Serinibacter salmoneus: one gene and its partners. The protein of the gene in region 2 interacts with the protein of the main gene of each other region in a pairwise test. Links are inferred from orthologs where the notes say so. Each region holds a gene or a part of one and is shown on either strand. Other genes may lie near its edges. The genes, in order: ctaD, ATL40_RS03585 and dnaE.

What was found.
Region 1: the proteins of ATL40_RS03585 (region 2) and ctaD interact in binary tests that used the Escherichia coli proteins (3 or more experiments, as listed by UniProt). The link is inferred for Serinibacter salmoneus from one-to-one orthologs.
Region 3: the proteins of ATL40_RS03585 (region 2) and dnaE interact in binary tests that used the Escherichia coli proteins (3 or more experiments, as listed by UniProt). The link is inferred for Serinibacter salmoneus from one-to-one orthologs.

The regions. Positions count from the first base shown.
Region 1 is NZ_PDJD01000001.1:1,192,181-1,199,498, forward strand. What follows is about bases 1,657-4,655. They hold ctaD (aa3-type cytochrome oxidase subunit I), read left to right. Parts: upstream 1,657-2,263; coding sequence 2,264-4,048; downstream 4,049-4,655. Other genes in these bases: ctaC (aa3-type cytochrome oxidase subunit II), read left to right, coding at 1,657-2,264; ATL40_RS05220 (cytochrome c oxidase subunit 4), read left to right, coding at 4,045-4,497; ATL40_RS05225 (superoxide dismutase), read right to left, coding at 4,582-4,655. Also shown: ATL40_RS05200 (HesB/IscA family protein), read left to right, coding at 1-216; ATL40_RS15630 (FKBP-type peptidyl-prolyl cis-trans isomerase), read left to right, coding at 316-1,272; more of ctaC, read left to right, coding at 1,407-1,656; more of ATL40_RS05225, read right to left, coding at 4,656-5,205; qcrB (cytochrome bc1 complex cytochrome b subunit), read right to left, coding at 5,315-6,991; qcrA (cytochrome bc1 complex Rieske iron-sulfur subunit), read right to left, coding at 6,988-7,318. UniProt on the Escherichia coli protein: Cytochrome bo(3) ubiquinol oxidase is the terminal enzyme in the aerobic respiratory chain of E.coli that predominates when cells are grown at high aeration.
Region 2 is NZ_PDJD01000001.1:828,619-835,845, forward strand. Bases 1,596-4,503 are described here. They hold ATL40_RS03585 (aminotransferase class I/II-fold pyridoxal phosphate-dependent enzyme), read right to left. Parts: upstream 3,702-4,503; coding sequence 2,490-3,701; downstream 1,596-2,489. Other genes in these bases: ATL40_RS03575 (WhiB family transcriptional regulator), read right to left, coding at 1,596-1,828; ATL40_RS03580 (hypothetical protein), read left to right, coding at 2,026-2,457; ATL40_RS03590 (hypothetical protein), read right to left, coding at 3,749-4,186; ATL40_RS03595 (response regulator), read right to left, coding at 4,334-4,503. Also shown: ATL40_RS03565 (sensor histidine kinase), read left to right, coding at 1-845; ATL40_RS03570 (hypothetical protein), read left to right, coding at 1,096-1,491; more of ATL40_RS03575, read right to left, coding at 1,580-1,595; more of ATL40_RS03595, read right to left, coding at 4,504-5,053; ATL40_RS03600 (sensor histidine kinase), read right to left, coding at 5,050-6,522; ATL40_RS03605 (FG-GAP-like repeat-containing protein), read right to left, coding at 6,711-7,227. UniProt on the Escherichia coli protein: Shows aminotransferase activity with methionine and histidine as substrates, and to a lesser extent also with phenylalanine.
Region 3 is NZ_PDJD01000001.1:1,074,269-1,082,681, reverse strand. What follows is about bases 1,926-6,019. They hold dnaE (DNA polymerase III subunit alpha), read right to left. Parts: upstream 5,687-6,019; coding sequence 2,126-5,686; downstream 1,926-2,125. Other genes in these bases: ATL40_RS04675 (cryptochrome/photolyase family protein), read left to right, coding at 5,748-6,019; ATL40_RS04685 (GNAT family N-acetyltransferase), read right to left, coding at 1,926-2,040. Outside these bases: ATL40_RS04695 (chloride channel protein), read left to right, coding at 1-143; ATL40_RS04690 (ClC family H(+)/Cl(-) exchange transporter), read left to right, coding at 153-1,493; more of ATL40_RS04685, read right to left, coding at 1,453-1,925; more of ATL40_RS04675, read left to right, coding at 6,020-7,181; ATL40_RS04670 (RluA family pseudouridine synthase), read right to left, coding at 7,200-8,123; lspA (signal peptidase II), read right to left, coding at 8,120-8,413. UniProt on the Escherichia coli protein: DNA polymerase III is a complex, multichain enzyme responsible for most of the replicative synthesis in bacteria. This DNA polymerase also exhibits 3' to 5' exonuclease activity. The alpha chain is the DNA polymerase catalytic subunit.

The DNA of each region.
Region 1 (7,318 bases), 360 kb from region 2 along the record:
TCCGGCCTGATCTACCAGCTCTACTTCGACGAGCGGCTGCTGGACGGCGACGCCCTGCGCGACTTCGATGGTGTGGAGGTCGTGGTGGACCGGATGAGCGTGCCCTACCTCGCGGGCGCCTCGATCGACTTCGCCGACACGATCGAGAAGCAGGGCTTCACCATCGACAACCCGAACGCCTCGGGTTCCTGCGCCTGCGGCGACTCCTTCCACTGAGCCGCTGACCCACGGCTGCTGATCCGCAGCCACCGCACGACCCCCGCGCACGGCGGGGATCGAACCCGCCGCACCGCGCGGCCCAACCCTGGAGATTACGTGCGTCACTCCGTCGCGGCCGCCTCGCTGGCGGCCCTTGCCCTGCTGGTCACCGGATGCTCCACCGACGGTGAGGAGGCCGAGGCCTCCTCCTCCGCCTCCGCCTCCGAGGAGTCGGCGACCGGTGGCGACATCGCCATCGGCAACGATGCCGGATTCTCCGCGTCGGGCGCCTTCGGTGAGAAGCCGACCCTGACCTGGGAGACGGAGGAACCCTCCGAGGAGCTGCAGGTCGAGATCGTCAGCGAGGGCGACGGGGCGGCCGTGGCCGCGGGAGACGTGGTGGTCGCGCACTACCTGGGGCAGGTGTTCGGGTCCGAGGACGTCTTCGACAACTCCTACGACCGTGGCGCGTCGTCGGCGTTCTCCCTGAACGGGGTCATCGAGGGCTGGAGCACCGGGCTGGTGGGCGTGCCCGTCGGATCCCGTGTGCTGCTGACCATCCCGAGCGACCTCGGATACGGGGACGAGGGCAGTGGCGATCTCATCGCCGGCGGCGACACGCTCGCCTTCGTCGTGGACGTGGAGGCCGCCGTGGCCGCCGACGCATCGGGGCAGGCCGATGCCACCCCGACCGACGCCGAGGTCCCCGTCACCATCACCGGGGACCTGGGTTCGCCGGTCACCGAGGTGGTGGTCGCCGACGGCGCAGCGGAGCCGGAGGAGATGACGGTGACGGTGCTCGCGGAGGGCACAGGCGAACCGCTCGGCGCCACGGATCAGCTGTTCGCGCAGTACACACTGGCCACCTGGGACAACGCCGAGTCCGAGACCACCTGGCCGCCGGAGGGCCCCGGGATCACCTCGGCCATCCCCCTGGGCCAGGGCAGCGCCTTCGACGAACTGGAGGGGATCGCCATCGGCTCACGGGTGCTCCTGACCATTCCCGCCGAGGGGGAGGACACCCAGCCGCTTGCCGTGGTGATCGACCTGGTCGACGCGATGCCGGGCGCCTGAGGTTGCGACGTTTCTGACGCGCGCGTGAGCGTGCGTCGCCTCGCGGCGTACACGTGCGCCGCACACCTGGGGAAGACCCGCGGAATGCCGCGGGTCTTTCTCGCATCCAGGGGCGGGTTGGGTATGGTGACGACGTGTCGACTACGCCCCGCCGCCCCCTGAGAAAAGTGCTGGTGCCCGGCCTTGCCGTGGCCGGCCTCGGTCTTGCCGGGTGCACCCCTGCCGTCGAGCGGGGGTTCCTCCCCGAGCAGGCTCCGGGTGCCACCAACAACACCGACATGATCATCGAGTTGTGGAACAACTCCTGGATCGCGGCGCTGCTGGTCGGGGTGTTGGTCTGGGGACTGCTGATCTGGTGCCTGATCGTGTACCGCAAGCGCAAGAACGACAACCAGCTCCCGCCCCAGTTGCGCTACCACGTGCCGCTGGAGTTGATGTACACGTTCGTGCCGATCGTGATGGTCGGTGTGCTGTTCGCCACGACATCCCGCACGATGGGCGAGATCGTGGACACCTCCGCCGAACCCGACGTGACCATCGAGGTGGTCGGCAAGCGCTGGTCATGGGACTTCAACTACATGGACTCCGACGTCCACTTCTCCGGAGTCCAGGCCGAACTCACGGGCGAGGAGGGTGTGCCCGAGACGCTCCCGACGCTCTACCTCCCGCAGGGTGAGCTCGTGGAGCTGCAGTTGCGCACCCGCGATGTCAACCACGCCTTCTGGGTGCCGGCCTTCCTCATGAAGATGGACATGATCACCGGTCGGGAGAACTCCTTCCAGATCGTGCCGCAGGAGCTCGGGGTCTTCGAGGGCAAGTGCGCGGAACTGTGCGGCGAGTACCACGCCTCGATGCTCTTCAACGTCGAGGTCGTCACCCCCGAGGAGTACGAGGCCTACATGGACGAACTCGCGGCGCAGGGCAACACCGGAATCCTCGGTCCCGAGTACGACGTGCTGCAGGGCGCGGTCGAGCAGGAAGGTAGCCACTGATGGCCATCGATGAGGTCCAGTACAACGACTCACCGCCGCGCAGCGCGCCGGAGCGGGTGCCGGGGCTCAGCGGCCCGCACCAGCGCCGAGGCAATGCGTTCGTCACGTGGATCACCTCCACGGACCACAAGACCATCGGGTACATGTACCTGGTCACCAGCTTCGTGTTCTTCTGCTTCGGGGGCCTGCTCGCGCTGGCGATCCGGGCGGAGCTCTTCGAGCCGGGACGGCAGCTGTTCACCAGTGCTGAGCAGTACAACCAGTTCTTCACGATGCACGGCGGCATCATGCTGCTGCTGTTCGCGACCCCGCTCTTCGCCGGGTTCGCCAACGTGCTGCTGCCGCTGCAGATCGGCGCACCGGATGTCGCATTCCCGCGGCTGAACATGTTCGCGTACTTCCTGTACCTCTTCGGTGGCCTGCTCGCCGTCGGCGGGTTCCTCACCCCGGAGGGGGCGGCCGGATTCGGCTGGACCTCCTACGTGCCGCTGGCCTCGGAGACCTTCTCCCCGGGCCTGGGTGCCGACCTGTGGCTCGTGGGCTTCGGGTTGACCGGCTTCTCCACGATCTTCGGTTCGGTCAACTTCATCACCACGATCATCTGCATGCGGGCACCGGGTATGACGATGTTCCGGATGCCGATCTTCAGTTGGAACGTGCTGATCACCTCGGTGCTGGCGCTCATGGCCTTCCCGGTGCTGACCGCGGCCTACTTCGGTCTGCTGGCGGACCGCCGCCTGGACGCCGTCGTCTTCGCACCCGAGTCCGGCGGCGCGATCCTGTGGCAGCACCTGTTCTGGTTCTTCGGGCACCCCGAGGTGTACATCATCGCGTTGCCGTTCTTCGGCATCGTCTCGGAGATCTTCCCGGTCTTCTCCCGCAAGCCGATCTTCGGGTACAAGACCCTGGTGCTGGCCACCCTGTCGATCGCGGCGCTCTCGGTGACCGTGTGGGCGCACCACATGTACACCACCGGCGCGGTGATGCTGAGCTTCTTCGCGCTGATGACGATGCTCATCGCGGTGCCCACGGGGGTGAAGTTCTTCAACTGGATCGGCACGATGTGGCGGGGCAAGATCACCTTCGAGACCCCGATGCTGTGGTCGATCGGGTTCCTCGCGACCTTCCTGTTCGGCGGCCTGACCGGCATCATCCTGGCCTCGCCGACGTTGGACTTCCAGTTGCACGACACCTACTTCGTGGTGGCGCACTTCCACTACGTGATCTTCGGGACCGTGGTGTTCGCCATGTTCGCAGGCTTCTACTTCTGGTGGCCCAAGTTCACCGGCAAGATGCTGAACGAGCGTCTCGGCAAGATCCACTTCTGGCTGACGTTCATCGGCTTCCACACCACCTTCCTCATCCAGCACTGGATGGGCGCGAAGGTCTTCCCGCGTCGCTATGTGGACTACCTCCCGGAGGACGGCATCACCACCTGGAACCAGATCTCCACGGTGGGTGCGTTCATCCTGGCCGCGGCCACGCTGCCGTTCCTGTGGAACGTCATCAAGACATGGCGCACCGCGCCGCAGGTCACCGTGGACGACCCGTGGGGCTACGGTCGCTCGTTGGAGTGGGCGACATCCTGCCCGCCCCCGCGTCACAACTTCACCTCGATCCCGCGCATCCGCTCGGAGTCCCCGGCCTTCGACCTGCATCACCCCGAGGTCGCCGCGCTCGACCAGGTCTCCCCACGGGGGCCGTACGAGAAGGTCTTCGGGACCGGTGACCAGCAGGGTTCGCTCGCCGACCAGCGCTCCACGGGTGGGAAGGACCACGCATGAGCAATCACACCCCCGCACGCCCCGACCAGGCGCGCGAGCGCAAGCCGCTCGGCACCGAGACCCGCATGTTCCTGCTGCTGGTCCCGTTCTTCCTGGTGGTTGCCGTCGTCTACGGTGTGCTGACCGACTTCAACGAGCCCGTGGGCCTGTTCGCCATCCCGCTCGTGGGCGCGCTGTCGGGCATGGTGGGCTTCTTCCTCTGGCTCACCGGTCGTCGCATCGCGATGCGCCCCGAGGACAACCCGCACGGCACGATCGCGGAGGCCGCCGGCGAGTACGGCGAGTTCTCCCCGCATTCCTGGTGGCCGTTGGTGCTCGCCGCCGGCGCGGCCATCACCTTCTTCGGTGTGGCCGTGGGCTGGTGGGTCTGCGTCGTCGGGTTCGTGGTCGGTGTGATCGGCCTCGTGGGCCTCATCTTCGAGTTCTCCCGCGGGCAGCACGCGCACTGACTCCTCGCGGACACGAACGGGCGCCCCTCCAGCAGGAGGGGCGCCCGTTCCCGTTCATCCGGCGGTGGGCCGCCGTGGCGGCTCTCAGGCGGGGACGATGAGCCCGCTGGCACCGGGGGAGGTGGCGCGCTCGAGACGAGCGGCGACGTCGTGCCAGTTCACGATGTTCCACCATGCCGCGATGTAGTCCGCGCGCACGTTGAGGTAGTCCAGGTAGTAGGCGTGCTCCCACACGTCCAGCATGAGCAGGGGCACCAGGCCGAGTGCGAGGTTGGCCTGCTGGTCGTAGAGCTGCACGATCACCGGGTTGGCGCCCACGGTGTCCCAGGCCAGGACCGCCCAGCCGGATCCCTGGACCCCCGCGGCCACGGCCGCGAAGTGTTTCTTGAACGCCTCCACGCCCCCGAAGCTGTCCTGGAGCATGGCGAGCAGCTCGCCGGCGGGTTCCCCGCCCTCGGGGGACATGTTCTCCCAGAAGACGGTGTGGTTGACGTGCCCACCCAGGTTGAAGGCGAGGTTCTTGGAGTGCAGGTTCACCGCGGCGAGATCCCCGGCGGAGCGTGCCTCGGCGAGCTTCTCCAACGCGGTGTTCGCGCCCGTGACGTACGCCTGGTGGTGCTTGTCGTGGTGCAGCTGCATGATCTTGCCCGAGATGTGGGGCTCCAGCGCCGCGTAGTCGTAACCGAGCTCGGGAAGTGTGTACGTCATGCGTTCCTCTCCTTGTGGGTGCTCCGGGCGGTGCCCGGTTCCTACTGTTCCAACGTAACCGGCCCCCCTCGCATTCCGCGAGGGGGGCCGGGTGTTGCGTGAGACGGCGTCAGTGCTGGCTGCCGCTCGCGATCTCCTCGCGAGCAGGTGCGCCGTCGATCTCGTCGTTGCCGTGATGGTCGTGTGCGGCCGCCAACTCGGCCGGGGTGACCGGCGCGATGCGGTCGGCGAAGAAGAACCGGGACACCGCGGCGCGGCGCTTGTCCTTCTTGTAGCCGGGGCGCCGCACGCCACGGGCGTTGGTCTCGGGACCTGCCTCGATCGGGGCACGATCATCCTGCTGCACGAGGATCCAGCGCTCGGCGTCGGTGAGCGGCTGGTGCACCTCGATGTACTCACCCGAGGCGAATCGCACCACACGGCCGGTCTCGTGGCCGTGCAGCACGAGCTCGCGGTCACGGCGCTGCAGCGCGAGGCACAGCCGCTTGGTGACGACGAACGCGAGCCAGGGACCCACGAAGAAGAGCACCCGGAAGACCCACGTGATCGAGTTGATCGACAGGTCGAAGTGGGTGGCGATGAGGTCGTTGGAGCCGGCCAGCGCGAGGATGATGAACTCGGTCAGGATCGCCACGCCGACACCGGTGCGTACCGGAACGTTGCGGGGGCGGTCCAGGAGGTGGTGCTCCCGCTTGTCACCGGTGGCCCACGCTTCCAGGAACGGGTACACGGCGAGCGCCGTGAACAGGATGCCGGGCACGATCACGGCCGGGATCAGTACGTTCAGCGAGAGGGTGTACCCGCCGATCACGTACTCGGTCTGGCCCGGCATGAGGCGTAGCGAACCCTCGAGGAACAGCATGTACCAGTCCGGCTGGGCACCGGCGGACACGGGGGAGGGGTCGTAGGGGCCGTAGTTCCACACCGGGTTGATCGACAGGAACGCACCCATCAGGGCGAGCGCACCGAACACGATGAAGAAGAACCCACCGGCCTTGGCCATGTAGACCGGGAACAGCGGGTAACCGACCACGTTGCGGTTGGTGCGCCCCGGCCCGGGGTACTGGGTGTGCTTGTGCACCACGACCAGCATGAGGTGGACCGCCACGAGCGCCAGGATGATCCCGGGCACCAGGAGAATGTGGGCCGTGAACAGGCGCGGGATGATCACCGTGCCGGGGAACTCCCCGCCGAACAGGCCGAAGGAGATGTAGGACCCGAGCACCGGGATCGACTTGGCCACGCCGTCGGCAATGCGCAGTCCGTTGCCGGAGAGCACGTCATCCGGCAGCGAGTACCCGGTGAAGCCGGCGAGCAGGCCCATGATCATCAGGGTGAAACCCACGAGCCAGTTCAGCTCGCGCGGCTTACGGAACGCCCCGGTGAAGAACACCCGCATCATGTGCGTCACGATCGAGGCCATGAACAGCAGGGCCGCCCAGTGGTGGATCTGCCGCATGAGAAGGCCGCCGCGCACGTGGAAGGAGAGGTCGAGCGTGGAGGCGAAGGCCTCGGACATCTCCACGCCCTGCATCGTGACGGGCAGGGCGTCCTCGGGGTAGTGCACCTCGGTCATCGAGGGAACGAAGAACATCGTCAGGAACGTGCCGGTGAGGATCAGCACGATGAAGCTGTACAGGGCGATCTCACCCAGGAGGAAGGACCAGTGGTCCGGGAAGACCTTGCGGGCGAACTCCTTGACGATCTTCGCCCCGCCCACGCGGGTGTCGAAGAAGTCACCGGTCGCGGCCGCACCGCGTGCCGCGGGGGACGTCTGGGTGCTCAATGTCCTGCCTCCGCCGTCTCGTCCTCGCGATCGGTCACATCACTGCCGTACTCGTCGTAGCGCTGCATCTCCCAGGTGGAGGGCCCGACCATCTCGTGGAAGTCGCTCTGCGCCGCGAGGTAGCCCTCGTCGTCGACCATGATCGGCAACTGCGGCAGGGCGCGCTTGGCGGGCCCGAAGACCACCTTCGCGCCGTCGGACACGTCGAAGGTCGACTGGTGGCACGGGCACAGCAGGTGGTGGGTCTGGCGCTCGTACAGGGCCACCGGGCACCCCACGTGCGTGCAGACCTTGGAGTAGGCCACGATGCCCTGCCAGCTCCACCCC
Region 2 (7,227 bases):
TCGCCGAGCAGGTGGAGGACGCCGAGAGCGTGGACGAGTCCCTGCCGCTGGTGGCTATGGGGCGCGCGGCGTGGCGCACGGATGTGGAGGCGCACGGCGTGTGCCTGTCGTTGCGGGCGATCCCGGTGACCGCGGGCAAGGAGCGGCTCGGCGCGGTGCTGCTGTGCCGCGATGTCTCCGAGCTGCGCCGCCGCGAGCAGGAGCTAATCACCAAGGACGCCACCATCCGGGAGATCCATCACCGGGTGAAGAACAACCTGCAGACCGTGGCCGCGCTGCTGCGCCTGCAGTCCCGGCGGGTGCAGTCCACCGACGCACGCAACGCGCTGGATGAGGCGATGCGGCGGGTGGCGACGATCGCCACCGTGCACGAGGCCCTGTCGCAGACCATCGACGAGGTGGTCGACTTCGATGCGGTATTCGGGCGCACCCTGCGGCTCGCGGTGGATGTGGCCGCGGCCGAGGCGCCCGTGAGGCTGGCGCGGGAGGGATCCTTCGGCAAGGTCGCGGCCACGGAGGCGACGGCGCTGGCGGTGGTGCTGACCGAACTGGTCTCCAACGCGGTGGAGCACGGGCTGGCGGGTACCGGCGGCACGGTCACGGTGCGCGCGGGCCGCGCCGGGCGCACGCTGACGGTCGAGGTGATCGACGACGGCCGCGGCATCGACCTGACCGCGAAGCCCTCCGGGACCGGACTGGGGATGCAGATCGTGCGCACGATGGTGGCCGGGGAGCTGCACGGCACGCTGGAGTGGGAGCGCCGGGAGGAGGGCGGCACGGCCGTCACCATCCAGGCCCGCCTCGGCTTCGCCCAGCCCAGCGACGGGGAGCCGGACAGTTTCTGACGCGGTGCCCCGGATTCAGCTGAGGGCATGCGTTGACCGCTCTCGGTGTGCGGTCTAGGTTCGGCCTCATAGGGGCGCTCGGAACTGCGATCACGCGCAATGAGGCGGGTGACGCAGCCATTCGCAAGGGGGAATCGTGGACGTATCGTCTGCGCCTGCTCGACGCGGTAGCAGGGCCAGGTGGGGCGCGGCGACGGCAGCCTCGCTCGCCCTCGTCCTGGCCGGGTGCACGCCACCCGGCACGCACTCGGTGGCACTCGAGCCGGGCGAGGTGCTGCGCGTGGAGCTCTACTTCTACGAGCCGGCCTCCGTGCCCGGCGAGGTGAATCGCACGACCATCACGGATCCCGCCATGGTCGAGGAGCTCGTGGAAGCCTTCACGGACGTCCCGGCCGGGACCCTGGCCTCGCGTGGCGAGGACCTCCAGGCCGCGCGGGTCACCGGGCTGCGCTACCACCTGGTCGACGGATCCACGCGGGAACTCACGCAGTACTTCCTCCAGCCGCGCGACGTGGTGATCGCCTGGCCGGACGCACCGGCGCAGCACACCACCTGGGGCGTGCCGCTGGAGGACTACTTCGCCGACCTCGGGGACAGCGACGAGGTCGACTCCTCGCTGCGTCCGGCCTCCTCACTCGAGGAGTGAGGGCGGGGCAACGAACGCGAGACGGGCGGGTCGGATTCTCTCCGACCCGCCCGTCTCGGCGGTTCCTGGGTGTCGCTGGGCGCGGCGCTCAGCCGGCGCGGCGGGCCCGGGCGGTGCGGCGCTTGAGGGCGCGGCGCTCGTCCTCGGACAGGCCGCCCCACACACCGGAGTCCTGACCGGTCTCCAGCGCCCACTTCAGGCACTGGTCGCTCACGGTGCAGCGCTGGCACACGGCCTTGGCCTCGTCGATCTGGGCGAGGGCGGGGCCGGTGTTGCCGATCGGGAAGAACAGCTCGGGGTCCTCCGTGAGGCACGCTGCTTCGTGACGCCAGTCCATCGTGAATCTCCTTGCGGGACAGGGGTGCCCCCAGGGCGTGCTGATGGACGCGTGAGCGGAGGGGAGCACCCATGTGGTATCGGGGCTGGAACAAGCGTCACACGGACTGCAAAGTTGCACAAGAGGTGACGGGGAGGTTTCCGGCAGGTCACGCTGAGTCGTGCGTCACATTGCGCGGGGAGACATAAGGTGGGATCGTGCCAGGCTCCCCGCAACACGGCGATCGCGCCGATCACCGCTCACAGTACCCGCTCCCGGGGGGTGCCCGGCGCCCCGTGACCGTCTGGGTGGTGGTCGCGTTGCTGGGCCTGGAGGCGCTCACCCTGGTGGTCCTCGGGGTCTCCGCACTCCTGGCCGCCGGCGGCGACGGGCAGGTGGGCGGCTCAGTGGTCGTGGCCGTCTTCCTCCTCGTGCTCGCCCTCATCCTGGGCGCCCTCGCCCTGTCGTTGTGGCGCCTGCGGCGATGGGCCCGGGGGGCGTGCGTGGCCTGGTCCATCCTGGTGGTCCTGGTGGGTGGCTCGCAGTTCGGCGTCAATCCGCTCGTGGCCACGCTGATCGTGCTCGCCGGGGCGGCCGGGGTTTTCGCGGCGAGCGCCCGACCGACCCGTGAGGCGCTCGGGATCGACTGAGCAGGCCGTGGGGCGCACCAACGCCGGTGGCCTCAGCCGGTGAGCCGGCCCAGCCGCTCGATTCCCTCGGCCAACACGTCCTCCCGCTTGACGAACGTGAACCGCAGCCACGAGCCGAGCGCATCGGCGGTGTCCGAGCCGGGCACGCAGAACGCCGAGATCGGCACCCCGGCCACCCCCGCCAGGCGGGGCAACGCGCGGGCCAGGGCGGCGCCGTCGGGCAGTTGCGGGGTCAGGAACGGTGAGGCGTCCGCGCACACGAAGTAGGTTCCCTCGGGCACCACGGCGCCGAACCCCACCTCCCGCAGGCCCGCCACGAGCAGGTCCCGACGGCGCTGCAGCCCCTCGCGCAGCGCGCTGACGTCGGCCCGTCCCTCGGTCAGCGCCCGCGCGATCGCGATCTGGAACGGCGCCCCGGAGGTGTAGGTGAGGAACTGCTTGACGGTGCTCACCGCGGTGATCAGGTGCGCGGGTCCGGTGACCCAGCCCACCTTCCACCCGGTGAGGGAGAAGGTCTTGCCCGAGGAGGAGATCGTCAGGGTCCGTTCGCCCATCCCGGGCAGCGCCGCCATCGGCAGGTGCGCCGCGCCGTCGTAGGTGAGGTGTTCGTAGACCTCATCGGTGATGACCACCGCATCCACCCGCCTGGCCTGCTCGGCGATGGCCTCCAGCTCAGGGCGCCGCAGGACGGTGCCGGTGGGGTTGTGGGGCGTGTTCACCAGGATCAGGCGGGTGCGGTCGGTCACGGCCCCGCGCAGCGCCTCGGTGTCGAGCCGGAAGCCCTCCGCGGTGGGGATCAGCGGCACCGTGGTGTGCGTGGCGCCCGCCATCGCGATGCTCGCGGCGTAGGAGTCGTAGTACGGCTCGATCGTGAGGACCTCTTCACCCGGGCCGGCGAGCGCGAGGATGCTCGCGGCGATCGCCTCGGTGGCGCCCGTGGTGGCCAGCACCTGGGTGTCGGGGTCCACCGCGATGCCGTAGTGCTCGCGCTGGTGCGCGGCGATCGCCTCGCGCAGCGGCGGCAGGCCCGCGCCCGGGGCGTACTGGTTCACGCCGTCGCGGATCGCCTGCACGGCCGCCTCACGGATCCACTCCGGACCGTCGACGTCGGGAAAGCCCTGGCCGAGGTTGACCGCGCCCTCGCGCTGGGCGAGGGCCGTCATCTCGGCGAAGATCGTGGGCCGGGGGGCGCCGCCGGGCTCGGCGAGGCCGGCGGCGCGGGCCACGTGTGTCCATCTGGTCATCGCGGGTCAGCGTAACCAGGTCGCGCCCGGCCCGGCGGGGCTGTCCGTCAGTCGAGGACGCCCACCGCGTAGGCGGTCTCGGTGCCCTCCGGCACGGCGAGGGCCACCTGCACCTGGCGGGTCTCGCCGGACTCGGCCATGGTGATCGTGACGGTGTGCCCGGTGCAGGGGAGCTCCTTGGCGGTGGACTCCTGTTCGTTCACGAACAGGGTCACGGCGCCGTACCCGGCGCCGTCGGGGGTGAGGCACGCGGCCTCGATCGACAGGCGCTCCCCGGCCTCCAGGAGGCCGGGCTCGCCGCCCGTGGTGGCGCCGCCGGTGATCTCCACCCGCACGAGGTCGGCCTCGCTCGCCTCGGGGATCACCACGGCGGTGGTCTCCTTCGCCTCGGGGGTGGCGACCTCGCTGGGCTCGCTGGTGCAGGCCGCGAGGGCGACCAGGGCGGGGACGGCGAGGGCGGCGGACAGCAGGCGAGAGGCCGACACAGTGAACTCCTTCGGGCGCGGGGACGGGCAGAATCCTAGGTCACCCGCCCGGGTGATCTCTCGCCGCGAGGTCCCGCGATCTGGTGCCGTGATCTCCCGCCGTGATCTGGTGCCGTGGTCTCGCGGCGTGGTTCGGTGACCCTTCGCCTACGGAGCGCCCGGGGCGACCAGGCCGGTCTCGTAGGCGAGGACCACGAGCTGCACCCGGTCGCGCACCTCGAGCTTGGCCAGCAGGCGGCCCACATGCGTCTTCACGGTGGCCTCCGCCACGAACAACTCCGCGGCGATCTCGCCGTTCGAGCGGCCGCGTGCGATGAGTTGCAGCACCTCCAGCTCCCGTGCCGTCAGGGAGGCGACGGCGTCCGGCACCCCCGTCGACCCGGTCGGCCCGCTCGGCTCGGTCAACTCGGTGGCCGGGGTCGTGGTCGCCACGTGCTCGATGAGGCGGCGCGTGGCGGAGGGGGCGATCACGCCGTCGCCCGCGTGCACGGTGCGGATCGCGGCCAGCATGTCCTCCGGCGGGGTGTCCTTGAGCAGGAAGCCGCTCGCGCCGGCGCGGATCGCGGCCAGCACGTACTCGTCCAGGTCGAAGGTGGTGAGCATGACGATGCGCGGCGCGCCGGGACCGGCGGCATCGATGAGCGCGCGGGTGGCGGCGATCCCGTCCATCTGGGGCATGCGCACGTCCATCAGCACCACGTCCACCTGATAGGAGGGGATGAGGCGGGCCGCCTGCGCGCCGTCACCCGCCTCCAGCACCACCTCCATGTCCGGTTGCGAGCCGATCACCAGCGCGAAGCCGGCCCGGACGAGCTGCTGATCGTCCACGAGGGCCACACGGATCGGGGCGCCGGGGGTCTCGGTCACGGGGTGCTCCTGGGGGTCGTTCCTGGTTCGGTCATCACGGGTGTGGCGGGTGTGGCTCGGTTTATCAGCGGTGCGCCGTGCAGCGGGAAACTCGCCTGGACCCGGAAGCCCCCGCCGGGCCGGGCGCCGGTCCACACCTCGCCGCCGAAGAGCGCGACCCGCTCCCGCATGCCCACGAGGCCGTGTCCCGGTGAGCCGATGGGATCCGTGTCGGTGTCCGCATCGCCGCCGGTGGTGGTCGGCGCCCCCGTCGTGCCGGGTGTGCCCGGCGTCGGTGCGGCGACCCCGACCCCGTCGTCGTCCACCCGCACCACCAGGGCGCTCGGGTACCAGGCGAGGTCCAGTCGCGCCCGGGCGCCCGGGCCGGCGTGCTTGAGGACGTTGGTCAGCGACTCCTGGCAGACCCGGTAGGCGGCCAGGCCCAGCGCGTCGGGCAGGCGCCGCTCCTGGCCGGTGATGACGAGGTCGACTCGGCGCCCGGTCGCCCGCACCGACTCCACGAGGGCGGTGATCTCCTCGCCGGTCGGCTGCGGTGCCAGCGGCGGCTGCGCCGGTGCGGGTCCGTCCGCGCCCGGGGAGGCCTCGCTGGAGGTGCGCAGCACCCCCAGGATGCGGCGCATGTCCGCCAGGGCCTCCCGGCCGGTCTCGGCGATCGTCCCCAGCGCGGCCTCGGCCGCCTGCGGGCTGGTGCGCGCCGCGTAGCGCCCGCCGTCGGCCTGCGCGATCACGATGGACAGGGAGTGCGCCACGACGTCGTGCATCTCCCGGGCGATCCGGGCACGTTCGGCGGCGGCTGCGATCTGCGCCTGCTGATCGCGTTCGCGTTCCAGTCGACGGGCCCGCTCGGCGAGCGACTCCCACCGCTGCCGGGTGCTGCGCCGCAGCAGCCCGAGCGCCCACGCGAACAGCGCCGGCGTCGCCGTGCCGACGGCCACGAACACGCCACTGACGGGGTCCCAGGACTCGCGGGCGAACAGCCCGATCTCGGGGGCGGCGAGGATCAGGGACCCCAGCAGGGCCGCGGCGAGGCTGACGCGGCGCGCCCACAGCGGCGCGTGGACGGTGGTGGAGTAGACCGAGAGGTAGATGAGCAGATCCGCCGGGGTCAACGGCACACCGAGCACCACGTGCGCCAGGGCGATCGCGTTCACGGCCACCGCGCTCGCGATCGGCCACCGGTGGCGCACCGAGATCGCCGCCGGCAGCCCCACGCCGGCGAGCAGGAAGCCCAGGCTCTGCGCGACGGTCTGCGGCGAGGGCGGGAGGATCGTCGGGAGACCGAGCACCACGAACGCGGCCACACCCGTCCACAGGTCCAGCATGGTCGAGTGGCGCGAGACCCACGAGTCCCACTGCACCCCCGGCGTCGTGGCCGACTCCGCCTCGGGCACCGGCGGCGCCATGGGGATTCCGGGGGGCACGGACCCCGGAGCGGGCGTGCCCGCGGGGTCTGCGGGTGGGGCGGTCATGCTGCGAGGGTAGAGGCGCGGGCCCGCCGCGGCCTCCACCCCAGGTCGCGTCCGCACCGCCGGCCTCCGACCACGGACTGACCGCGAGGCGGTTCTGCAGCCACCGCGAGGTGGTTCTGCAGGCACCGCGAGGTGGTTCTGCATGCACCCCGAGGTGGTTCTGCAGGCGCCACGAGAAGGTAGCGCCGCTACTCGCTCCAGTAGTGGTCGGTCAGGCAGCGATCCGCGAGGTGGTCCACCCGCCAGTCCGGCCAGCCGCGCTGGTTGCGCAGGCCGTGACACTCCATGGCGATCGGCGTCTCGCCCAGGTAGAACGCGCGCTTGTCGTACCCGAAGCCGCAATCCGGCGCCCAGGTCGTCTCGCACCCGCTCGTCGTCGCGGTGAACAGTTTGTCCGTCACCGCGCGCGGCACGCCCCAGCCCCAGGTCGAGGCACGGCCTGCGACCAACTCCTGCTCGTTCCACGCGAGGTAGACCTTCACGTTGCCCGGCGTGATCACCGCATCCGGATACGGATTGGTGTCGTTCGTGCACGCGGGGGGAGCAAACCAGCCCGCGACGACGCAGCTCCATGTCACCGAGACGGCCGGGAGGATCGTGGCGTACACGTACTGGTCCGCCTCGCGCTGCAGCGTGCTGCGATAGACCGTCGCCTGCGTCCCGGGCATGGTCCAGTAGCCCGACCCGATCACCCGACTCGTCGCG
Region 3 (8,413 bases), 250 kb from region 2 along the record:
CCGGCACCACCTCCCTGGCCGTGGGGATGTTCGCGGCGAGCGCCGCGGCCGTGCTGGCCGCCTCCCTGGCCGGCGCTCCCCCGATATACGAGAGCCTGCGGGAGCGGATGCTCCAGAACGCGAGCGCCGGGCGCGCTGAGTAGGCTCGGCGGGTGACCTCCCCCGCCCCTCACGACGGCCCCGCGCACCCCGAGCACGCCCCCCGGGGGCTGTTGACCCTGGCCCTGGCGACCCTCATCGCGGCGGCCGCCATCGGGTTCATCGGGGGCGCGTTCCGGTGGTGCCTGCAGCAGGCGATCACGCTGCGCGCTGACCTGGTGGAGTGGGCGCACGGGGTGCCGGTCGGCTGGCTGGTGCCGGTCGCCGTCGCCGCCCTGGGCGGTCTGATCGGGCGCCTGATCGTCAAGGGTTCCCCCCGCAGCTCCGGTTCCGGCATCCAGGACGTGGAGGCCGTGTGGCGAGGCGAGAAGGAACTGCCGGGGCCGAGCATCGTGCCGGGGAAGTTCGTGGGTGGCCTCGCCTCGATCGGCACCGGGATGGTGCTGGGGCGCGAGGGACCCACGGTGCACATGGGCTCCACCCTCGGTTCGGAGGCCGGCCGGCTACTGCGGGTCAGCACCGCGGACCGCAAACTGCTCTACACCACGCTGGGGGGCGCGGGCCTGGCGGTGGCGTTCAACGCCCCCATCGGGGGGGCGATGTTCGCCCTGGAGGAGGTCACCAAGTCCTTCCGGCTGCGGATCGTGCTGCTCACGCTGATGGCCACCGCCGTGGCCGTGGCCTGCTCACGCGTGGTGCTCGGGGACTCCCCCGACTTCGCGGTGCCGGCGATCCCCACCCCGGGCATCGAGACGCTGTGGGTGTTCGCCCTCTTCGGGGTGCTGACCGGGCTGGTCGGGGTGCTCTACAACCGCGTGGTGATGCGGATGCTCTACACCGCGGACGGGATGCGCCGGCTCTCCCCCGTGGCGCGCGCGACCCTCATCGGCGCGATCGTGGGCGCCCTGCTGTACGTGGACCCGAACCTCGTGGGCGGCGGGGACTCCCTCACCCAGGACCTCATCACCGGCATGTCGCTGAGCGTGTGGGGGCTGCTGGGGTTCTTCGCGGTGCGGTTCCTCATGGGGCCGCTCTCCTACGCCGCCGGCACCCCCGGCGGGTTGTTCGCGCCGCTGCTGGCGCTCGGGGCGCTGTGGGGTGCGCTGGTACACAGCGTGGCCGGTCCGCTGCTGGGCGAGGTGGCCGACTCCCGGCTGCCGCTGGCGCTGGTGGGGATGACGGCGCTGTTCGCCGCCACGGTGCGCGCCCCGGTGACCGGGATCGTGCTCATCGTGGAGATGACGGCGATCACCTCCCTCACGGTGCCGATGCTGGCGGCCTGCGCCTGCGCGGTGCTGACCGCCACGCTGCTGCGCTCCGCGCCGATCTACGATTCCCTGCGCGAGCGGATGCTCAACGCCCGCGCTGCCAGTCCCGGCGCAGCAGGGCCATGAGCACCGAGTCCTCCCGCTCGCCGTCGAAGATCACATCGTCCACCAGCACGCCCTCCTGGATGAACCCGACCCGCTCGTAGGCGCGGCGGGCGCGCGGGTTGGAGGCCAGCACGTCCAGGGAGATCCGGTTCATCGAGGTCGTCGCGAATGCGTGGTCCACGATCAGGCGCACCGCCTCGGTCCCCAGGCCCCGCCCGCGCCCGGCCGGTCCGATGAGGATGCGCAGGTTGCACGCCTCCTCGGCGGCGCGCACGTCGTTGAGCACCACCTCGCCCACGCAGGCGCCCGCCTCGCGGTCGATGATCGCCAGATCCAGCCGATCGGCCTGGTCGGCGCGGGTCTCATACCACTCCCGCACCCGGTCACCGAGCTCCGGGCGGGCCTCCTCGAGCTCGCGCGAGGTGGTGACCGACCCGGTCAGGCGCAACACCTCGGGGTCGGCGAGGATCGGCCCCATGGCCTCGATGTCGGCCGCCTCGAAAGGCCGCAGCACCACCCGCTGACCGATGAGCATCGGCTTCGCCGCGAACACGTCATCGGGCAGCATCAGACCGTCTCCGCTCGGATGCCGGAGTGCCGGGGGCACGACGGGCAGAGCGGCCCCCATCGCCCCAGGCGCACGGAAGCCAGCATCACACCAGGGCGCTCGGCCCGAGCAGCGCCTTGAGGTCCCCGAACAGCGGGGAGGAGCGCTCCACCCGCAGCTGGTCCTCCAGCCGCACCACGGTGGCGCGCCCGGGCCGGGTGACCCGCATGTGCACCTCGCTGGACCCGGGGTGGGCCTCCAGCACCTCCCGCAGCCGGCTGAGCACCGGGGCGGTGCAGCGCACTTCGGGGAGCTTCAGCACCAGGGGGGCGCCCTCGGCGGTGCTGGTGACATCGGGCAGGGTGAGGTCCATCGCCATGAGGGACATCTCCTCATCCCGGCGGCGCAGCCGCCCCTTGACCACCACGACCGCGTCCTCGGCCAGCACCGTGGAGTAGGCCATGTACGTCTCGCCGAAGAACATCACCTCGATGGCGCCCTCGAGGTCCTCGATGGTGGCGATCGCCCAGGCCTTCCCGGCCTTGGAGATCTTCATCTGCACCCCGGTGACCAGTCCGGCGATGGTGACGGTGGCGCCGTCGGGCCGGTGCTCGTCCTGCAGCAGGCTCGCGATCCCGACGTCGGCGGCGGCGTTCAGCACGTGCTCCACGCCGGCCAGGGGGTGGTCGGAGACGTACAGGCCGAGCATCTGCCGCTCGAAGGTGAGTTTCTGCTTCTTGTCCCATTCGGGCAGGTCCGGGACGGTCACCTGGAAGGAGGTGCCGCCCGCCTCCTCGGCCCCCAGGTCGGCGAACAGGTCGAACTGCCCCACGGCCTCCTTGCGCTTGACGTCGATCACGGAGTCCACCGCCTGCTCGTGCACCAGCAGCAGTGAGCGCCGGGTGTGGCCCAGGGAGTCGAAGGCGCCCGCCTTGATGAGGGACTCGATGGTGCGCTTGTTGCAGACCGTGGAGGGGACCTTGTCCAGGAAGTCGGTGAAGGAGGTGAACTCCCCCTTCGCCTCCCGGGCCGCGACGATCGCGTCCACCACGTTCTGCCCCACGTTGCGCACGGCGGCCATCCCGAACCGGATGTCCTCACCCACGGCCGTGAAGGTCCCCACGGAGGCGTTCACGTCCGGCGGGAGCACCGTGATGCCCAGGTGGCGGCATTCGTTGAGGTAGATCGCCGACTTGTCCTTGTCCCCGCGCGTGGAGGTCAGCAGCGCGGCCATGTACTCGGTCGGGTAGTTCGCCTTGAGGTAGGCCGTCCAGTAGGAGACCAGACCGTAGGCCGCGGAGTGCGCCTTGTTGAAGGCGTAGCCGGAGAAGGGCACGAGCACGTTCCACAGCGTCTGGATCGCGATGTCGGAGTAGCCGTTCTTCAGCATGCCCTCGCGGAAGCCCTCGAACTGCTCGTCGAGGATCTCCTTCTTCTTCTTGCCCATCGCGCGGCGCAGCAGGTCGGCCTGTCCGAGCGTGTACCCGGCGACCTTCTGCGCGATCGCCATCACCTGCTCCTGATAGATGATCAGGCCGTAGCTGGTACCGAGGATGTCCTCCAGCGGCTCCGCGAGCTCGGGGTGGATCGGCTGGATCTCCTGCAGCCCGTTCTTGCGCAGCGCGTATTTGGTGTGGGAGTCCGCGCCCATCGGGCCCGGCCGGTACAGCGCGATGACGGCGGAGATGTCCTCGAAGTTGTCCGGCTTCATCAGCTTCAGCAGCTGCCGCAACCCGCCGCCGTCCAGCTGGAACACCCCGAGGGTCTCGGCGCGCTGCAGCAACTCGTAGGCGGGACGGTCGTCCATCGGAACGTCCTCGATGAGCACCGGCTCCTTGCCGTTCATCGTGATGTTCTGCAGCGCGTCGTCGAGGATGGTGAGGTTGCGCAGCCCCAGGAAGTCCATCTTCACCAGGCCGAGGTCCTCCCCGGCGGGGAAGTCGACCTGGGTGATGATCGCGCCGTCGGACTCGCGCCGCATGATCGGGATGATGTCCAGCAGCGGCTCGGAGGAGATGATGATCCCGGCCGCGTGCACCCCCCACTGCCGCTTCAGGCCCTCGATGCCGCGGGCGGTGTCGGTGATCCGCTTGGCGTCCGGATCGGACTCGTACAGGGTGCGGAACTCCCCCGCCTCCGCGTACCGCGGGTCCTCCGGGTCGAAGATCCCCGACAGGGAGATGTCCTTACCCATCACGGCCGGCGGCATCGCCTTGGTGAGCCGCTCCCCCATCGCGAACGGGTAGTCCAGTACCCGCCCGGCGTCCTTGAGCGCCTGCTTGGCCTTGATCGTGCCGTAGGTGACGATCGAGGCCACGTTCTCCTCGCCGTAGCGGCGGGTCACGTAGTCGATGACCTCCCCGCGCCGGCGCTCGTCGAAGTCGATGTCGAAGTCCGGCAGGCTCATCCGCTCGGGGTTGAGGAACCGCTCGAAGATCAGGCCGTTCTTCAGCGGGTCCAGTTCGGTGATGCTCATCGCGTAGGCGGCGATCGAACCGGCACCGGAGCCGCGGCCCGGGCCCACCCGGATGCCGTTGTCCTTGGCCCAGTTGATGAAGTCCGCCACCACGAGGTAGTACCCGGCATACCCCTTGGAGGTGATGACCTCCACCTCGTACTTCGCCTGGTCCCGGGCGTCCTGCGGCACGTTGCCGTTGAACCGCTTCTCCAGCCCGGCCTCCACCTCCTTGACGAACAGGGAGATCTCGTCCTCACCCTCGGGCACGGGGAAGTGCGGCATGTACTTGCCGACCTGTTCGGTGAACTCCACATTGCAGCGTTCGGCGATCTCCAGGGTCGCCGAGAGCGCCTCGGGCAGTTCCTTGAAGAGCTCACGCATCTGCATCGCCGAGCGCACGAAGTAGCCCTCGCCGCTCAGCGCGAACCGGCTGCCGCCCTGCTCGTAGGTGGGTTCGGTGAGTTTGGAGCCGGACTGCACCGCCAGCAACACCTCGTGGGCGGACTCGTCCTCCTCGCGGGTGTAGTGCAGGTCGTTGGTGGCCACCAGCGGCGCCCCGATCTCCTTCGACAGCCGCAGCAGGTCCTTCGCCACGCGACGCTCGAGCTCGAGGTTGTGCTCCATCAGCTCGATGTAGAAGTTCTCCTTGCCGAAGATGTCCTGGAACTCTCCGGCGGCGCGCACGGCCTCGGCGTACTGCCCCAGCCGGATGCGGGTCTGGATCTCCCCCGAGGGGCAGCCGGAGAACGCGATCAGACCGTCGGAGTACCGGTTCAGCAGCTCCCGGTCGATGCGGGGCTTGAAGTAGTGCCCCTCCAGACTCGCCAGCGAACCCATCCGGAACAGGTTGTGCATGCCGGGTGTGGTCTCCGACAGCAGCGTCAGGTGCGTGAAGGCGCCACCACCGGAGACGTCGTCGGCCTTCTGGTGCGGCTCGCCCCAGCGCACCCGGGTCTTGTCGCCGCGGGCCGTGCCGGGGGTGAGGTAGGCCTCCAGGCCGATGATCGGCTTCACGCCGGCCTTGCGGGCCTTGCTCCAGAACTCGTACGCCCCCAGCAGGTACCCGTGGTCGGTGATGGCCATGGCCTTCTGACCCAGCCGAGCGGCCTCGGCCACCAGCTCCGGGACCTTCGCGGCGCCGTCCAGCATCGAGTAGTCCGAGTGGACGTGCAGGTGGACGAAGTCTGAACCGGGTGCCGCATCTGCCATACCCCGGAGTGTAGTTCGCCGCACGGGCCCGTCCCGGGCTCGACCTCCGTAGCCTGGGGGGATGCCGACCTCCCTGCTGTGGCTGCGCCGCGACCTGCGCATCGCCGACAATCCGGCCCTGCTGGCCGCCGCCGGGCAGCTCGGTGGCACGGGCGGGCCCGCGACGGCGCAGCCCGACTCCGCCCCCGACGTGCTGCCGGTCTACGTGCTGGATCCGCGCCTGTGGTCGCCATCCGGGGACCGCCGCCGCGCGCACCTGGTGGCCTCGCTGCGGCTCCTGGGTGAGCGCCTGGGCGGGATGCTGCTGCTGGCCGGGGACCCGGTCGTGCTCCTCCCGCAGCTCGCGCGCGAGGTGGCGGCCGATCAGGTGCACGCCGCGGCCGACGTCGGGCCCTACGGGCGGGACCGGGACGAGCGACTCGCGGCTGCCCTGGCCGCGGACGGACGCGTGCTGATGCGCACGGGATCGCCGTATGCCGTCGCCCCCGGCCGGGTGCGCAAGGGCGACGGCGAGCCCTACCGGGTCTTCACCCCGTTCCGGCGCGCGTGGCTGGACCACGGGTGGCGCGCGCCCGCACCCGAGCCGCAGGGCCTGCGCGTGATGGTGCCGCGAGCCTCGGGTGCGCTGCGGGCCGCGCAGCGGGAGGCCGAGGCGATGCTCGAGGCCGCGGCCGCCACGGGCGAGGTCTCCGGCGCCGGTGAGCTCGCCGCGCTGGAGCGCTGGGCGCAGTTCCTGGACGGGCCGATCGCGCGGTACGAGGAAGACCGCAACCGTCCCGACCGCGACGGCACCTCCCAGCTCTCGGTCGCCCTGAAGTGGGGTGAGGTGCATCCGCGCACCCTGTTGGCGGACCTGGCCCCGCTAGCGCAGCAGGCCGAGACGACCGAGGGCGCCGCCTCGCTGCGCAGCGAGCTGGGGTGGCGGGAGTTCCTCGCCGACGTGCTGTGGCATCAGCCGGACTCGGCCCGCACCTCGATGAAGCCGGCCGTCCCGGAGTCCTCCTGGGTCACCGGCCGCGCCGAGCAGGAGGCGCTGGAGGCGTGGCAGGCCGGGCGCACCGGGTACCCGATCGTGGACGCCGGGATGCGCCAACTCGCCCGGACGGGGTGGATGCACGGCCGGGTGCGCATGATCGTCGCCTCGTTCCTGGTCAAGGACCTGCACGTGCGCTGGCAGCGCGGCGCGCGGTACTTCATGACGCAGTTGCACGACGCCGACCTCGCCTCCAACCAGCACAACTGGCAGTGGGTGGCGGGCAGCGGCACCGATGCCGCGCCGTTCTTCCGGGTGTTCAACCCGGTGCGGCAGGGTGAGCGGTTCGACCCGGACGGGGCGTACGTGCGCCGGTGGGTGCCCGAACTCGCCGAGGTGCAGGGCAAGGCCGCGCACCAGCCGTGGCCTCAGGGCGGTCCGCGGGGCTACCCGGCGCCGATCGTGGATCACGACGTGGAGCGGAAGGTGGCGCTCGCGGCGCACCAGGAGCGGCCGCGGTGAGCCCACGCCGGCGATGGCTCAGGCGCCGCGCAGGGTCTCCAGCGCCGCGGCGAGGTCGTCGGGGTAGGAGGAGGTGACCTCGACCCACTCCCCCGAACCCGGGTGGGTGAAGCCGAGCCGCATGGCGTGCAGCCACTGCCTGCTCAGGCCCACCTCGCGGGCGAGGACCGGGTCCGCGCCGTAGGTGAGGTCACCCACGCACGGGTGGCGCAGCGCGGAGGTGTGCACCCGGATCTGATGGGTGCGGCCGGTCTCCAGGTGCACCTCGAGCAGGCTCGCGGCACGCATCGCCTCGATCACCTCGTAGTGGGTGACCGAGGGCTTGCCCGAGGAGAGGACAGCGAACTTCCAGTCGTGCTTGGGGTGGCGCCCGATGGGGGCATCGATCGTGCCGGTGGAGGGATCCGGGTGCCCCTGCACCAGCGCGTGGTAGACCTTCTCCACCGTGCGCTCCTTGAAGGCGCGCTTGAGGTCGGTGTAGGCGCGCTCGCTCTTGGCCACCACCATCAGGCCCGAGGTGCCCACGTCCAGGCGGTGCACGATCCCCTGCCGCTCGGCGGCGCCGGAGGTCGCCACGGCGATGCCCGCGGCGGCGAGGCCACCCACCACGGTGGGGCCGCTCCAGCCGGGGGCGGGGTGCGCGGCCACGCCGATCGGCTTGTCCACCACGACCACGTCCTCGTCCTGCAGCACGATCCGCATACCCTCGACCAGTTCCGCAACCGCCGCGGGGGCGGCCGCAGGCTCGGGTCGCTGCACCTCGAGCCAGGCGCCGGCCCGCAGCCTGTCGGATCGGCGCAGCGCCACGCCGTCCAGCGCCGCCCCTCCGGCATCGATGAGGTCCGCGGCGCGGGAGCGCGAGAGGCCCATCATGCGGGCCAGCGCGACGTCGGCGCGCTCACCGGCGAGGCCGTCGGGCACGGGCAGCGACAGGTCGCTCATGCGTGTTCCTCGTGCGTGGTGGCGAGGTCGGTGGCGGCCCCGCCTCGCGGATCGATCCCCAGCAGCGAGAGGCCCACCAGCGCGAATGCGGCGAGCACGATCCCGATATCTGCCACGTTGCCGATGAACGGGCCGTAGTCGATGAAGTCCACCACATGCCCCACGCCGAATCCTGGCTCTCGGGCGAGGCGGTCCACCAGGTTGCCCAGTGCGCCGCCCACCAGGGCGCCGAGGGTGATGGCCCACCACCGATTGCGCACACGCACACCGTAGGCGAGCACACCGATGCT